DNA from 3 places in the Variovorax sp. GW821-FHT09D05 genome. Region 3 is predicted to be linked to each of the others. Evidence: predicted binding sites of a transcription regulator. Region 3 holds the regulator's gene; each other region holds the start of a gene.

Region 1 (4,983 bases), on a different contig from region 3:
TTTTCTTAGAACTTTCTTCTTCGTGGGCGTCTCGTAAACGCACCGAACTCGCTACGGTGCGGTTCGGGTGCCCCAAAGGCACCATGAAAACGCACCTTCAATCCGCCAACCCCAACGAACAATCCGACACGCTCCTGGTGTTCCTGCCCGGGGCGTACCTGAAGCCCGACGAGTTCGAGCGCGAAGGGTTCATCGCAGCTGTGCGCGAACGCCATCTGGCGGCCGACTCCCTGTTGGTGGACGCGGATGTTTCCTACTACTACGAACAGACGCTGAGCGATCGCCTCCACACCGAGGTCATCGAGCCGCAGCGCGCCAAGGGCTACAAGTCGATCTGGCTCGTGGGCATTTCCATCGGCGGCTTCGGTGCGCTCATTCACGAACTGGCGCGGCCGGGGTCGGTGGACGGCATCGTGGCGCTCGCGCCCTACCTGGGACGCCGGGTGCTCGGCGCGGAGATCAAGAAGGCCGGCGGCCTGCGCACCTGGCAGGCGCCTACCGGGCCGCAGCCCGACGAAGAGCCCGACCGCAAGCTCTGGCCCTTCTTCCAGCAGTACCTGGAAGCCCAGCCGTCGCAGAACCTGCCGCCGCTGTACCTGGGCTTCGGGCTCGACGACCGCTTTGCCAGCAACCACAAGCTGCTGGCCGACGCCCTGCCGCCGGGGCGCGTCTTCACGACCGAGGGTGGCCACGACTGGCCGCAGTGGCGCCAGCTGTGGCGCAATGTGCTCGACGTGCTGCCGCTGCCGGCAATCGGCCGATCAAAGCAACTGCTTACGCAGTCTCCGGTAGCGAAGCCATGGGCCATCGCGGCCTGACGTCGAAGGCATAGCGCTCGCTCGCCTGCGACAGCCCTGACTGCAGCCGCATTGCCGCAGCCATGGCGATCATCGCGCCGTTGTCGGTGCACAGGTGCAGCTCCGGGTAGTGCACGCGCACCTTGCGCTTCGCGCACGCAGCGTTCAGCTGTTCGCGCAGATTCCTGTTGGCTCCCACTCCTCCCGCCACCACCAGGCGCTTGAGCCCGGTCTGGTCGAGCGCGGCAAGCGACTTCTTCAGCAGCACCTCGACGATGGCCGCCTGCGTGGACGCTGCCAAGTCGGCCTTGTTCGCTTCGAGCTGGTCGCCGAGTTTCTTGGCCTGCGTGAGCACGGCCGTCTTCAGGCCGGCAAAGGAAAAATCGAGATCGCCGCTGTGCAGCAGCGGCCGCGGCAGCTTGAAGGCCGTGGCACTGCCGCCTTCGGCCAGCTTCGCGAGCCACGGCCCGCCGGGGTACGGCAGGCCCATGAGCTTGGCGCTCTTGTCGAAGGCCTCGCCGGCTGCGTCGTCGATGGTCTCGCCGAGCAGCTCGTAGCGGCCCACGCCGTCCACCCGCATCAGCTGGGTGTGGCCGCCCGACACGAGCAGCGCGACGAACGGAAACTCCGGCGGATCGGCGCTCAGGAACGGCGAAAGCAGATGCCCTTCGAGGTGATGCACGCCCAGCACCGGCTTGCCCAGCGCCACGCCCAGCGCACAGGCCACGCCGGCGCCCACCAGCAGCGCGCCCGCCAGGCCCGGCCCGCGCGTGTAGGCCACCACGTCGATCTCGCCCAGCGTGCGGCCGGCTTCGGCCATGACGGCTTCGGTCAGCGGCAGCACGCGGCGTATGTGATCGCGGCTGGCCAGTTCAGGCACCACGCCGCCGTAAGCCTGGTGCATGGCGATCTGGCTGTGCAGCGCGTGCGAAAGCAGCAGCGGCAGCGCGTCGCCGTGCGACTCGACCAGCGCCACGCCGGTTTCATCGCAGGATGATTCGATTCCCAACAAGAGCATGCCGCCGAGTGTAGGCGGCGCCCTCCCCCGGCACCCGCGAAGGGGCAAACGGAGGCGCTCTCCACTCCCCGAGGCACGGATGTTGCGTTGACCATGCCAGAGCCCCGCGCCCTCCCACCATGAAATCCGGACTGAGTTTTCTGATCGCTGCCCGTCGCTGCGAAATCGACGAGCTGGATCAGCTCGCCCGCACCAGCGAACTGGTGAGCCTGATCGGCCGCCTCGTCCACGCGCTGCAGCGCGAGCGGGGCATGTCGAACATGTTCCTCACCTCTCGCGGCGCCCGCTTCGCCGACCAGCGCGGCCCGCAGATCGCCGAATGCATCGCGCTGGAGCAAGAGGTGCGCGCCGGCTTCGACCAGCTCGAGGCCGACAACCACCGCGGCGCGGGCGCCGGCAACAGCGCGCGCCTGTTCAGCCGCATCGCATGGGTGCTCCCCGGGCTGGACGCCCTGCCCGGCCTGCGCCGCCGCATCGATGCGCTCGAACTGAAGCCGGCGCAGTCCACCGCCGCGTTCGCCAAGCTCGTCGCCGGCCTGCTGTCGGTGGTGTTCGAGGCGGCCGACGGCGCCACCGACCCCGAGATCTCGCGCCTGCTGGTCGCGATGTTCAACTTCATGCAGGGCAAGGAATTCGCCGGCCAGGAGCGCGCCTTCGGCTCCGCCGCGCTGGCGCTGGGCCGCAGCGACGAGGCGCAGCGCCTGCAGTGGCTGCACCTGATCGAATCGCAGGAGCGCTGCTTCCAGGTGTTCACCGATTTCTCCGGTGAGGCGGTGCTCGCGCTGTGGCGCAACAGCCAGCCCGATGCCGAAGTGGCCGAGCTCGAACGCATCCGCCGGCGCGGCGCCGCCTCCACGCCGGCTGACGTGCCGCTCAGCCAGGCCTGGTTCGACTGCTGCACCCGCCGCATCGACGCCATGAAGATCGTCGAAGACCGCCTGGCCGCCGACCTGCGCGCGCTGTGCGAGCGAAAGACCGTGCAGGCGCGCAGCGAGCTGCAGGAATACCGGCAGTTGCTCGACACGCTGGCCCCGCAAGCCGGCGCCCTGTTCTTCGACGACGCCGATGCGCAGTCGGCCGCTCCCGCCCAGTTCGGCCGCCATCTCGAACGCTCGGTGCTCGACATGGTCCAGGAACAGTCGCACCGCCTGCAGGCCATGAGCGACGAACTCGAAACCGTGCGCGCCTCACTCAACGAACGCAAGATCGTCGAACGCGCCAAGGGCCTGCTGATGGCGCACCGCCGGCTCAGCGAAGAAGACGCGCACAAGATGCTGCGCCAGACCGCCATGAACCAGAAACGGCGGCTGGTCGACGTGGCCGAGTCGATGCTGGCAATGGCCGACTACCTGCCCATGCTCGACCGCGCGCCGCCGCGCTGAAGCGGTCCGGACCGTTCAACTTGGTGCAGTGCACAACAACCGTGCCATCCGGCGCTTCCCGGCCTGATCGGGCCCTCTCCCATGCTGTGCGGCCGCACCCCGCTACTTTCTTGATAGCAGCTCATGGCACCTGAAGGCTGGCACACCGCTTGCAAGCAATAAGTTCGTAGGCCCCTCAATGGGTCTTCAGGCAGGCGGCACCCAACGGCGGGTGTCTCCCACCGAACCGGACAAAGGCGTCCCCATCCCGCAAGGGCTCGTTTTCGAGCAGCCCCTGCGCGGTGCGGACGCCTTTTCGTTTTTGTCTTTCTTGTTTGTTTGTCTTCAACCGGAGCCCCGCCCCATGACCGACCTGCTCAAAACCCGCCTCAGCCGACGCCGCGTATTGCAAGCCGCTGCCATCGGCGCCGTCGGCATCGACCCGGCGCTGCGCGCCGCCGTCTGGGCCCAGGGCTCGGACAAGCCCGAGAAGGAAGAAGTGAAGATCGGCTTCATCCCGCTGACCGACTGCGCCAGCGTGGTGATGGCCTCGGTGCTCGGCATCGACAAGAAGTACGGCGTGAAGATCGTCCCCAGCAAGGAAGCCAGCTGGGCCGGCGTGCGCGACAAGCTGGTCAACGGCGAGCTCGACATGGCGCACGTGCTCTACGGCCTCGTCTACGGCGTGCACCTCGGCGTGAGCGGCCCCAAGAAGGACATGGCCGTGCTCATGACGCTCAACAACAACGGCCAGGCCATCACGCTGTCGAAGAAGCTCTCGGACAAGGGCGCGGTCGATGCGGCCTCGCTCGCCAAACTCATCGCCAGCGAGAAGCGCGAATACACCTTCGCGCAGACCTTCCCCACCGGCACGCACGCCATGTGGCTCTACTACTGGCTCGCCTCCGCCGGCATCGACCCGTTCAAGGACGTGAAGAACATCACCGTGCCGCCCCCGCAGATGGTGGCCAACATGCGCGTGGGCAACATGGACGGCTACTGCGTGGGCGAACCCTGGGGCCAGCGCGCGATCATGGACGGCATCGGCATCACGGCCATCACCACGCAGGACATCTGGAAGGACCACCCCGAGAAGGTGCTCGGCACCACGGCCGAGTTCACCAAGAAATACCCGAACACCGCGCGCGCCGTGACCGCCGCCATCCTCGAGGCCGGCAAGTGGATCGACACCGGCCTGCAGAACAAGAACAAGATGGCCGAGACCATCGCCGACAAGAGCTACGTCAACACCAGCGTGGACGCCATCAACCAGCGCATCCTGGGCCGCTACACCAACGGCCTGGGCAAGAGCTGGGACGACCCCAACCACATGAAGTTCTACAACGGCGGCGCCGTGAACTTCCCGTACCTGTCGGACGGCATGTGGTTCCTCACGCAGCACAAGCGCTGGGGCCTGCTGAAGGAACACCCCGACTACCTGAAGGTGGCCACCGAGATCAACCGCATCGACATCTACAAGCAGGCTGCCGCAGCCACGCAGACGCCGGTGCCCAAGGAAACGATGCGCACCAGCAAGCTGTTCGACGGCTCGGTCTGGGACGGCAAAGACCCGAAGAAGTACGCCGAGTCGTTCAAGCTTCATGCATAGGGAGAACAACATGGTCAGCGCAGTCTTTCACTCGCCGCTCGAAGCGACCACCGCGCAGGTGACGCAAGTGGCCCCTTCCGTCGCCGCCAGGCCGGCAGCCCCCAAGCCCGCACCCGCCCCGGCGCCCGAGCCCCGGGTGCGCACGCCCATCGACCTGCGCGCCTTCTGGATGCGCGTGCTGCCGCCGCTGGCGGGCTT
Region 2 (4,983 bases), on a different contig from region 3:
TGGTGCAGCCGGCCGAAACGGTGGTGGGCCCGGAGGCGGACCGCGAGGCCATGAGCAAGCTATTCCTGCAGCACCCGGTGAAGTACCTGTACGTGGTGGATGCGGGCAACCACTACCTCGGCGTGGTGCCGCTTTCGTCGCTCGGCACGGCGCCAGCGGAAACGACCGCGGGCGCCCTGCTCTCGCAGGCCATCCAGCCGATCACCGCCGACAGTGGGCTGGGCGAGGCGCTGCAGCGTTTTCTCGATCACCTGGGCGAACGGCTGCCCGTGATCGAGAGCGCCGGCAACCCTGTGCTGCTCGGGATTGTTGCCAAGAGCGCGCTGCTCGCCACCTACGTGCGGCTGAGCGAGTAGCGCAGCACTGCTTTTTTACTTGGCGGGACGCACCGCCATCACCTCGATCTCGACAAGGTAGGCCGGATTGGCAAGCGCCGCCACCTGCATCGCCGAACGCACCGGCAGCCGGGGCTGGGCGGTGGTGCCGAAGAACTGGGTGTAGCCCTCCATGAAGCCGGCGAAATCCATCTTGTTGTCCTTGGCCGGATCGCCGACGAGAAACACCTGCATCTTCACCACGTCGCCCATCGTCAGGCCCAGGCCTGTGAGGCTCTTCTCGATGGCCTTGAGCACGCCGACGGTCTGGCCCTTGGTGTCGCCGCCATAGGCCGCCGCGCTGTTCTTGGGCGCGGTCGCGTCCTGCAGCGGCGGCACCTGGCCCGAGAGGTAGACGTTGGTGAACGAAGACGGTACCTCCACCGCTGCCGAGATCGGGAAGGTGGAATTCGGAATGCGGTGGCGAATGATTTCATCGGCCGCATGGGCGGCGCCGGTGCCGGCTGCGAGCAGTGCGGCGACGAGCGCCAGCTTCTTCGTGATGGAGGTCATGGTCATGCGTGTTGTCTCTCTGCTGGGGTGGATGAAGAAAGGATCTGCCAGGTATCGAAAGAAGAAGGCCGATCAAGGCCGCAGCTTCTTGACGCTCTCCGCCGCAATGGCGTCAGGATATTGGTTGCCGAAATGGGTGCGCGCATAGCCGACCACGGAAGCGATCTGCTCGTCGCTCAGCATCTTGCCAAAGGCGGGCATGCCCTTCTGCCCATTGATCACCACGTAGAGCGGGTATTCCGGGCTCGCGAGGCGCGGGTTCGAGGCGAGCGCCGGATAGGCGCCTGCGCCCTTCGCCCCTTGTCCCTGCGCCATGTGGCAACCCTGGCAGGTCGCGCGGTAGATCGCCTCGCCCGAGCTCTCCTGGAATCGGGGGCCGACGGAAAAGACGGGCTCCGGCGACTGCGCGAAAGCAGCCTGGCCGGCCACCGAGGCCAGCGCGCCCAGCGAAAGGCCGAGCAGCGCGCGCTTGAAGGTCGTGATGTTGTTGTTCATGGTGGGTGTGTCCTTCACTCGGCTTTCACGCGACGGCGCGGGCATGCAGCCGCTGGATGGCGTCGAGCGACGAGAGCAGTGCGCCCTCCTGCCAGGCCGGAATGTAGGAAGCGTGCTCGCCGGCCAGCGCGATGCGGCCATCGACCTGGCACAGGTTCTTGTAGTGCTTCTGGCGCGTCTCGTCGGTCCACATGCCGTAGCAGCCGTGCGTGCCGGGTACGCGGTGCCAGCCCACGGAGATGCCGTTGTCGAATTCGCTCGCGTACTGCGGATGCAGCTGCGTGCCGAACTCGACCGCGCGGCGCACGCGCTCCTCGGGCGCCATGGCGGTGAATTCGTAGGAGTTCGGGCCGTCGAACACGTAAGCGCCCAGCACCACCGACTTGCCCTTGGCGCCATAGCGCGTCGAGGGATACGAAATGCGCGAGATCGGCAGGTCTGTGTAGCTGATGCCGCCGTAGATGTGCTCGTCTTCTTCCCAGAAGCGGCGCTTGAACTGCAGGCCCACCTTTACTGATGCACCATAAGGCACGGCGTTGATGGCCTCCTGCATTGCCGAGCCCACCTGGATGTCGATCTGGCTGAGCACCGACAGCGGAATGGTGCACAGGCACCAGTCGGCCTTGGCCTGCGTGACCGCGCCGCCCTTTGATGCATCGGTGTAGGTGACCGTCACGCCGCGGTCGTTCTGCTCGATCTTCGTGACCTTGGCGCCGTAGCGGATCAGGCTGCCCACTTCTTTCTGGAAGGCCTTGGCGATCATGTCCATGCCGCCCACGGGCTGGAAGATCGCGCTCTGGAATTCGTAGTCTTGCCCGCTGGCGATGTAACGCCAAAGATTCGATTGCAGCAGCTCGCTCATGTCGAGCGGCTTCGACGGTTTGGCCAACGGCATGAGGCCGCCGCCCGCATCGACTTCATAGCCGCGGCGGTCGCTGCTGACGGTGCCCTCGAGATAGCGGAACTGCGTGTCGAGCGCGCCCCAGCGGCGCAGGCCTTCGAGCAGTTTCTCCTTGTCTTCCTTCGTCAGCGCCGCATCGAGGTTGCCTTGCGTCGTGGCCTTGCCGAGCAGCTCGGCGACGTAGCCCTGGTAGTCGGCCTGCACATGGCGGTAGCGCTGCGGCTTGCCGCCGTAGGCCTTGCTCGAATGCACCAGCGCGTTGTAGTTGACCTGGACGAAGGGCTCCAGCGCCACGCCCAGCCGCTTGCAGTAGCCCAGCACCGCATGGTGGTGATAGGGAATGCGCCACGGCCCCGGATTGAAGTACTCGCCCTTGGCGAAGCCGCATTGCTGCACGGCGCCACCCAGCTCGGTGAAGGTGTCGCCGCCGCGCAGCGTCCAGCACCGGCCGCCCGCGCGATTGCTGAACTCGAGGACCTTGACCGAGTAGCCTGCGTTGCGCAGTTCGAGCGCGGCGGCCATGCCGGCCAGGCCTGCGCCAAGAACCAGCACCGACGCACCCTTCTTTGCGCCATCGAGCTTCGGTGGTCCGCTGTAGTTGGATTCGGCGGCAAAGCCCAGCGAGGTCATCGCCTGGTACATCGCGCCGCCCCCTGCGGTCTTGCCGATGAGCGTAAGCAGGTCGCGCCGACTGAATAAAGTGTTGTTCTTCGTGGTCATTGACAGGCTATTGGAGTTTGAAAGGCAACTAGAAGGCAGCAGAATCCATGCCACGCCCAGGCACCGCCTGGGGGCCGCTTCCTTGGGAAACTACAATCGCCAACCATGCCCGCCTCCAGCCCTATCGATCAGATCGCCGAGCGTGTTGAACGACTGCTTGTGCGTCACGAAGAGGTGCAACGCACCAATGCGCTGCTGCAGGAGCAGGTCGATGCGCTCACGCGCGAACGCGACGTCCTGAAGTCGCGGCTCGTTGCGGCACGTACGCGCCTCGATGCCCTGCTCGAACGGTTGCCGGCTGAACCACCCTCCGAAGATTCCCCCGCATGAAGCAGATTGAAGTACAGATCATGGGCCAGAGCTATCTGCTCGGCTGTCCCGATGGCGGCGAGGCGCAGCTGCGCGAAGCCGTCGAACGCGTGGACGCAGCCATGTGCAAGATCCGCGATGCCGGAAAAGTCAAGGCCCGCGACCGCATCGCGGTGCTGGCTTCGCTGAACCTGGCGTTCGACCTCGCCGCGCAGCAGGCCGCTGTTGTCGCAGCGCCCGCGGCACCAGTTGCCACTTCGGCTGCAGACAGCGTCGAAACCGACGCGAAGGCCACGCAGCTCATCCAGAAACTCGATCAGGCCCTGGCTGGCGATGGACATTTACTCTGAATAAGGCTGGCACGAAGACGGACGAGGCGTAAAATCCAATCCGTCTGCAGACTGTGTCGGGCTTAATATTTCCTTGTTCCAATGCTCTCCGGAGCCGGGCTTGGTACATCGCTCGACGGGCGTGATCATCTCGCGTCAGATGAACCCGAAGTCCTGCTGCCCTCGCCCACCTGAACCCTGGTTCAGGATGCGGGTCCGGCACATCACCTGCAGACACCTTTTCCTGCCACGGCCCCCTGCATCCACTGCTCGGGGCCGTTGCTTTTTCCAGCCTCTCACTTCTCTTGCGTGACTTTCCCGTGAATATCGCTGCCCTGCTCGACCCCCTCCTGATCGCCGAACTCGCCGCTCTCGGCCTCGGCACCGGTTTTCTCGCGGGCCTGCTGGGCATCGGCGGCGGCATGCTGATGGTGCCGTTCATCACGATCATCATGGGCCATCGCGGCGTGCCGGCCGACCTCGCGGTGAAGATGGCCATCGCCACCTCGATGGCGACGATCATCTTCACCTCGGTGTCCAGCGTGCGCGCGCACCACCGGCGCGGCGCTGTGCGCTGGGACATCGTGCGGCGGCTCGCGCCCGGCATCGTCATCGGCAGCCTTGCTGGCAGCCTGGGCGTGTTCTCGCTGCTCAAGGGTACGGCGCTGGCCATCTTCTTCGCGCTGTTCGTGGGCTTCTCGGCCACGCAGATGTTCCTCGACAAGAAGCCCGCGCCCACACGGCAGATGCCGGGCACGGGCGGCCAGCTCGCGGCAGGCGGCGCGATCGGCTTCATCTCGGGCCTAGTGGGCGCGGGCGGTGGCTTCATCAGCGTGCCGTTCATGACGTGGTGCAACGTGTCCATTCACAACGCGGTGGCCACCAGCGCGGCGCTGGGCTTCCCGATCGCGGTGGCGAACGTGCTCGGCTATGCGGTCAGCGGCCAGTCGGTGCAAGGCCTGCCGGCTGGCTCCTTCGGCTACATCTGGCTGCCCGCGCTGGCCGTGATCGCGCTGTGCAGCGTGTTCACCGCACCGCTGGGCGCGAAGGCGGCGCACAGCCTGCCGGTGAAGAAGCTCAAGCGCGTGTTCGCGAGCATCCTTTACCTGCTCGCGGCCTACATGCTCTGGAAGGGCCTGCACGGCTGATCTGGCCGGGCAAAGCCCTTCGGGCCTGAGGTACGCCCCGTTGCGGTGCGCGAAGCCGCGCCGTATAAGGGTTTCATGAAAATCCTCATTGCCGTCGATGGCAGCGCCTACACCCGCAAAGCGCTCGACTACCTGCTTGCCAATCGCGCCATGTTCGTGGACGGGCATCAGCTGGTGGTGGTGCACGTGTGCAC
Region 3 (4,983 bases):
GAGTCGGAAGTCATCGAGTACGACAGCCGCGCCGACAACGTCAAGTTCATCCGCAACGCCACCATGCGCCGCCTGCTCGGCGCTACGCCGAACGACGAGAGCCAGGGCGCGCTGATCGTCTACGACCAGAGCAACGACACCTACACGGTCAACGGTTCCACCGTGCCGCCGAACACCGCCGTCAACGCGTCCACCCCGGGCGGGCGCGTCAAGACCATCCTGACCCCCAAGGCCGCCACCGCACCGGCAGCCGGTGCCTCGGCTCCGGCCGGCGCGAAGGCGGCGCCGCCGGCGCCCACGCCCGCACCCGGCAAGGGCCTGCGCCAGAGCACCACGCTCAGTGACCAGGGAGAAACCCGCAAGTGATCGAAACCGCAGGAACGCAGGACGCCAACGGCGCACCGGGCAGCCGCCTGATCGCGCGCGGCCTGAAGAAGAGCTACGGCAGCCGCACGGTCGTGAAAGACGTCTCGCTCGACGTGCAGAAGGGCGAAGTCGTCGGGTTGCTCGGGCCGAACGGCGCGGGCAAGACCACCTCGTTCTACATGATCGTGGGCCTGGTGCGCGCCGACGCGGGCGACATCAGCATCGACGGCGAGCCCATCGCCCACATGCCGATCCACCGCCGCGCCCGCATGGGCCTGAGCTACCTGCCGCAGGAAGCCTCGATCTTCCGCAAGCTCACGGTCGAGGAAAACGTGCGCGCCGTGCTCGAGCTCCAGAGCGAGCCCGACGAGAACGGCAAGATGGCGCCGCTGTCGAAGCAGCACATGGACGAGCGCCTGGCCGAGCTGCTGGCCGACCTGCGCGTCGACCACCTGCGCGATTCGCCCGCGCTCGCGCTGTCGGGCGGCGAGCGCCGCCGCGTCGAAATTGCGCGTGCGCTGGCTACGCAGCCGCGCTTCATCCTGCTGGACGAGCCCTTCGCCGGCATCGACCCGATCGCGGTGATCGAGATCCAGCGGATCATCAGTTTCCTGAAGGAGCGCGGCATCGGCGTGCTCATCACCGACCACAACGTGCGTGAAACGCTGGGCATCTGCGATCACGCTTTCATCATCAGCGACGGGCATGTGCTGGCACAAGGCACACCCTCGGAGATCGTCGACAACGCCGAAGTACGCAGGGTGTACTTGGGCGAACACTTCCGCATGTAAGGGCGGGAGCGGTTCCCATGAAGCAAGGGCTATCCCTTCGCGTCTCGCAGCATCTGGCGTTGACGCCACAGCTGCAGCAGTCGATCAGGCTGCTTCAACTCTCCACGCTCGAACTGAGCCAGGAGGTGGAGCAGATGCTCGACGAGAACCCGTTCCTCGAGCGCACGGCTGAAGAAGCGGCGCGCGAGGAATTCGGGCTCGACACGGCCGATGCCCCGGTGCCGCGCGACGACGGCGGCGATAGCGGCGACGGCGAAAGCGACTTCGCTTCGCCCGCCGCCAGCGCGTCCACTGCTTCCACCGAAACCAGCACCACCACCACGGCCGACACCGACGGCCCCGCTGCCGAGATCACCGAGCGCGAGCCCGACTGGGAAGGCGACGGCACCGTCGACATGGCGCCCGACGACAGCGAATGGGGCAGCGATGCGCCCGCGCGCCAGAACAACCTCGGCGACGACGAACGTGCCGACGCCACCGAACTCGCGCGCAGCCAGGAGTCGCTGCAGTCCTTCCTGCATCGCCAGGCGCTGAGCCTGCGCCTGAACGAGAACGACAGCGCCGCGCTGCGCTTTCTCATCGAATCGCTCAACGACGACGGCTACCTAGAAGACTCGCTGCCCGCACTGGCCTCGGGCCTGGCCGGCGACGACAACGACCAGTTCGACGACCTCGTGCATCACTTTCAGGTGGCGCTCGGCCTGCTGCAAAGCCTGGAACCCGCCGGCGTCGGCGCGCGCGACCTCGGCGAATGCCTGGGCATCCAGCTGCGCGCCCTGGCCCGCGAGGACGAGACCGACGAGGAAGAACTGGTCCGCAAGACCGCCATTGCCATCTGCAAGCAGCCAATGGAGCTGCTCGCGCGCCGCGACTTCAAGCGCCTGGCCACGCTCACCCGCAGCAACGAGGAGCTGGTGCGCTCGGCGTTGCAGATCATCGCGCGGCTCGAGCCGAAGCCGGGCCGGCGCTTCGTCGACGTCGAGCGCAACATCGTCATTCCCGACGTGATCGTCACCAAGACGGGCCGCGGCACCAATGTGAAGTTCCGCGTCATGCTGAACCCCGAGGTGATGCCGCGCCTGCGCGTGCACGACATCTATGCCGGCGCACTCAAGTCGCACAAGGGCGAAGGCAGCCAGGCGCTGTCGCAGCGGCTGCAGGAGGCGCGCTGGTTCATCAAGAACATCCAGCAGCGCTTCGACACCATCCTGCGCGTGAGCAACGCTATCGTCGAGCGGCAGAAGAGCTACTTCGTGCACGGCGAACTCGCGATGCGTCCACTGGTGCTGCGCGAGATTGCCGACGAGCTGGGCCTGCACGAATCGACCATCTCGCGCGTGACCACCGCCAAGTACATGGCCACGCCCTTCGGCACGGTCGAGCTCAAGTACTTCTTCGGCTCGGCGCTGGGCACCGAGACCGGCGGCAATGCGTCGAGCACCGCGGTGCGCGCGCTGATCAAGCAGTTCGTCAGCTCCGAGAGCATCAAGAAGCCGCTGTCGGACAGCCAGATTTCAGAGATGCTGAAAGAGCAGGGCATCGAGTGCGCGCGCCGCACCGTGGCCAAGTACCGCGAGGCGCTGCGCATCGCGCCCGCCAACCTTCGCAAGGCCCTGTAGAAAGCCACCGATGACCCGTCGCCTGCCGTCGCTTTCGCGTTGTGGGCATTGGGTTTTCGTCATGGCGGCGGTCTTGCTGTTCGCAGGCTGCGCCACATTGCCCGACGAGGCGCCGCGCCCGCCCACCAAGGCCATGGCCGTGTCAGCCGACACCGCGCTCGGCAAGATCGCGCTGGCCTCGCAGCCCGACCCCGACCTGAGCGGCTTTCGCCTCATGCCCGGCGGCGACTTCGCCTTCGACACCCGTATCCAGCTGGCCCGTCGCGCGCAGCGCACGCTCGACGTGCAGTACTACCAGATCGAGAACGACGAGACCGGCCGCTACCTGATGCGCACCCTGCGCGACGCCGCCCAGCGCGGCGTGCGCGTGCGGCTGCTGATGGACGACCTCTACACCTCCGGCGAAGACGAGCTGCTGCTCGGCCTGGCCGCCACGCCCAACGTGGAGCTGCGCCTGTTCAACCCGTTCCCGGCCGGGCGCGGCAGCCTGCTGAAGCGCTTCAGCGCGTCGCTCTTCGACTTCAGCCGCGTGAACCGCCGCATGCACAACAAGCTGTTCATTGCCGACGGCGCGATGGCGGTGGCGGGCGGGCGCAACATCGGCAACCAGTATTTCAGGCGCACGGCGGGCGAGAACTTTCTAGACCTCGACACCTTCGTCACCGGCGCGCTGATCCCGCGGCTGGGCAGCCTGTTCGACCAGTACTGGAACAGCATCTACGTGCGGCCGATCCAGTCGGTGGTGGCCAGCGACCTGTCGCGCGAGGAGCTGCAGAAGCGCTTCGATGTCGCCACCGGCCCCGACACCACGCCACCGCCGCCGCCGCCCGCGCCCAACGACCTGCTTGGCTACAGCCCGATGGCGGAAGACCTGAACGCCGGCAAGCTCGGACTGATCTGGGCCACCGCAGAGGCCTACGCCGATTCGCCCGAGCGCGTGATCGGCAAGACCGCCTCATACGGCGGCGTGCCGCTGCTGGACGTCGACAGCGTGCGCTACAACGTGGTCGAGCAGATGCGCCGTGCGCGCTCCGAGGTGACCATCGTCTCGCCCTACCTCATTCCGGGCGCCTCGGGGCTGGAGGTGATGCGCGAGATCCGCGGCCGCAACGTGAAGATCAGCGTCGTCACCAATTCGCTGGCCGCCACCGACGAGCCGCTGGTGCACACCGCCTACCGCCGCTACCGGCCCGACATGCTCAAGCTCGGCGCCGACCTCTACGAACTGAGCTCCACGCGCACCCGGCGCAGCGTGCGGCTCGGCCTGTTCGGCACCTCGGTAGGCAGGCTGCACGCCAAGTCGGCGGTGATCGACCGGCGCATTCTTTTCGTCGGCTCGATGAATTTCGATCCGCGCTCGGAGACGCACAACACCGAGATCGGCCTCTTCATCCGCAGCCCCGAGATGGCGCAGCAGGCGCTCAAGCTCATCGACGTGCTCAAGCAGCAGGGCGCCTACCGGCTGCGCTTTGCCGAGGGCAGCAACGAGTCGCGCATCGAATGGGTCAGCGACGACGCCGGCAAGCTCACTGTGCTGAGCGAGGAGCCCGACTCCGGCTTCTGGGACCGGACCATGCTCGAACTGCTGGCGCCGCTGACGCCGGAGAGCCTGTTGTAGCGTCGGCTCAGTTGCCGCGCACGGCCGACCAGATCAGCCGCAGGCCCAGCAGCCCCATCACGCCGCCGGCGGCCCGGTCGATCCAGACCTTGTAGCGCAGGTAGGCCGAGCGTGGCGCTGCCGAGGAAAGCGCCAGCGCCACGATGGCGTACCAGCCCGTCTCGATGCAGAAGATGACCGCCGGCACCGCCAGTGCGAGCACCAGCGGCACCTCGCGCGGCAGGAAGGCCGCGAAGATGCTGGCGTAGACCACGGCAGTCTTCGGGTTGCTGACCTGCGTGGCCAGGCCCAGCAGGAAGGTGCGGCCGCTACGGCCCTGCTGGCGCGGCGACCCGTCCGTCTCCTGCGCCGCCACGGCCAGCGGCTGCCGCGCGCCGCTCCAGATGCGAAAGCCCAGGTAGACGAGGTAGGCGCCTCCCAGGCCCTTGATGGCCACGTACAGCGCCGGCACGGCCAGGAACGCCGCCTGCAGCCCGGCCAGCGCGGCAATCGCGAAGACCAGCCCGCCGGCACCCATGCCCAGCGCTGCGGCCAGTCCGTCGGTGCGCGAGGTCACTGCGGTGCGCGCCACCATCACGAAACTGGGGCC

Evidence for each region. The regulator sigma-54, encoded in region 3, starts transcription at its own class of promoters, with help from an activator protein. The targets are predictions, from matches to a motif close to TGGCANGNAANCTGCTTT.
Region 1: the regulator sigma-54 is predicted to act here: its motif matches at 1,887-1,904, upstream of AC07O3_RS28895 (nitrate- and nitrite sensing domain-containing protein).
Region 2: the regulator sigma-54 is predicted to act here: its motif matches at 3,039-3,056, upstream of AC07O3_RS09540 (flavin monoamine oxidase family protein).

Annotation. Positions count from the first base shown of each region.
Region 1 covers NZ_JBWKOZ010000012.1:74,875-79,857, reverse strand. The annotation lists gene AC07O3_RS28905 (alpha/beta hydrolase-fold protein) at 84-818, shown strand; gene tsaD (tRNA (adenosine(37)-N6)-threonylcarbamoyltransferase complex transferase subunit TsaD) at 775-1,815, opposite strand; gene AC07O3_RS28895 (nitrate- and nitrite sensing domain-containing protein) at 1,935-3,197, shown strand; gene AC07O3_RS28890 (CmpA/NrtA family ABC transporter substrate-binding protein) at 3,541-4,785, shown strand; gene ntrB (nitrate ABC transporter permease) at 4,796-4,983, shown strand, end outside.
Region 2 covers NZ_JBWKOZ010000003.1:335,280-340,262, forward strand. The annotation lists gene AC07O3_RS09525 (ClcB-like voltage-gated chloride channel protein) at 1-356, shown strand, start outside; gene AC07O3_RS09530 (RidA family protein) at 372-893, opposite strand; gene AC07O3_RS09535 (c-type cytochrome) at 960-1,382, opposite strand; gene AC07O3_RS09540 (flavin monoamine oxidase family protein) at 1,408-3,003, opposite strand; gene AC07O3_RS09545 (DUF904 domain-containing protein) at 3,109-3,333, shown strand; gene AC07O3_RS09550 (cell division protein ZapA) at 3,330-3,662, shown strand; gene AC07O3_RS09555 (sulfite exporter TauE/SafE family protein) at 3,968-4,789, shown strand; gene AC07O3_RS09560 (universal stress protein) at 4,865-4,983, shown strand, end outside.
Region 3 covers NZ_JBWKOZ010000007.1:425,537-430,519, reverse strand. The annotation lists gene lptA (lipopolysaccharide transport periplasmic protein LptA) at 1-366, shown strand, start outside; gene lptB (LPS export ABC transporter ATP-binding protein) at 363-1,157, shown strand; gene rpoN (RNA polymerase factor sigma-54) at 1,175-2,776, shown strand; gene AC07O3_RS21225 (phospholipase D family protein) at 2,787-4,394, shown strand; gene AC07O3_RS21220 (LysE family translocator) at 4,402-4,983, opposite strand, start outside.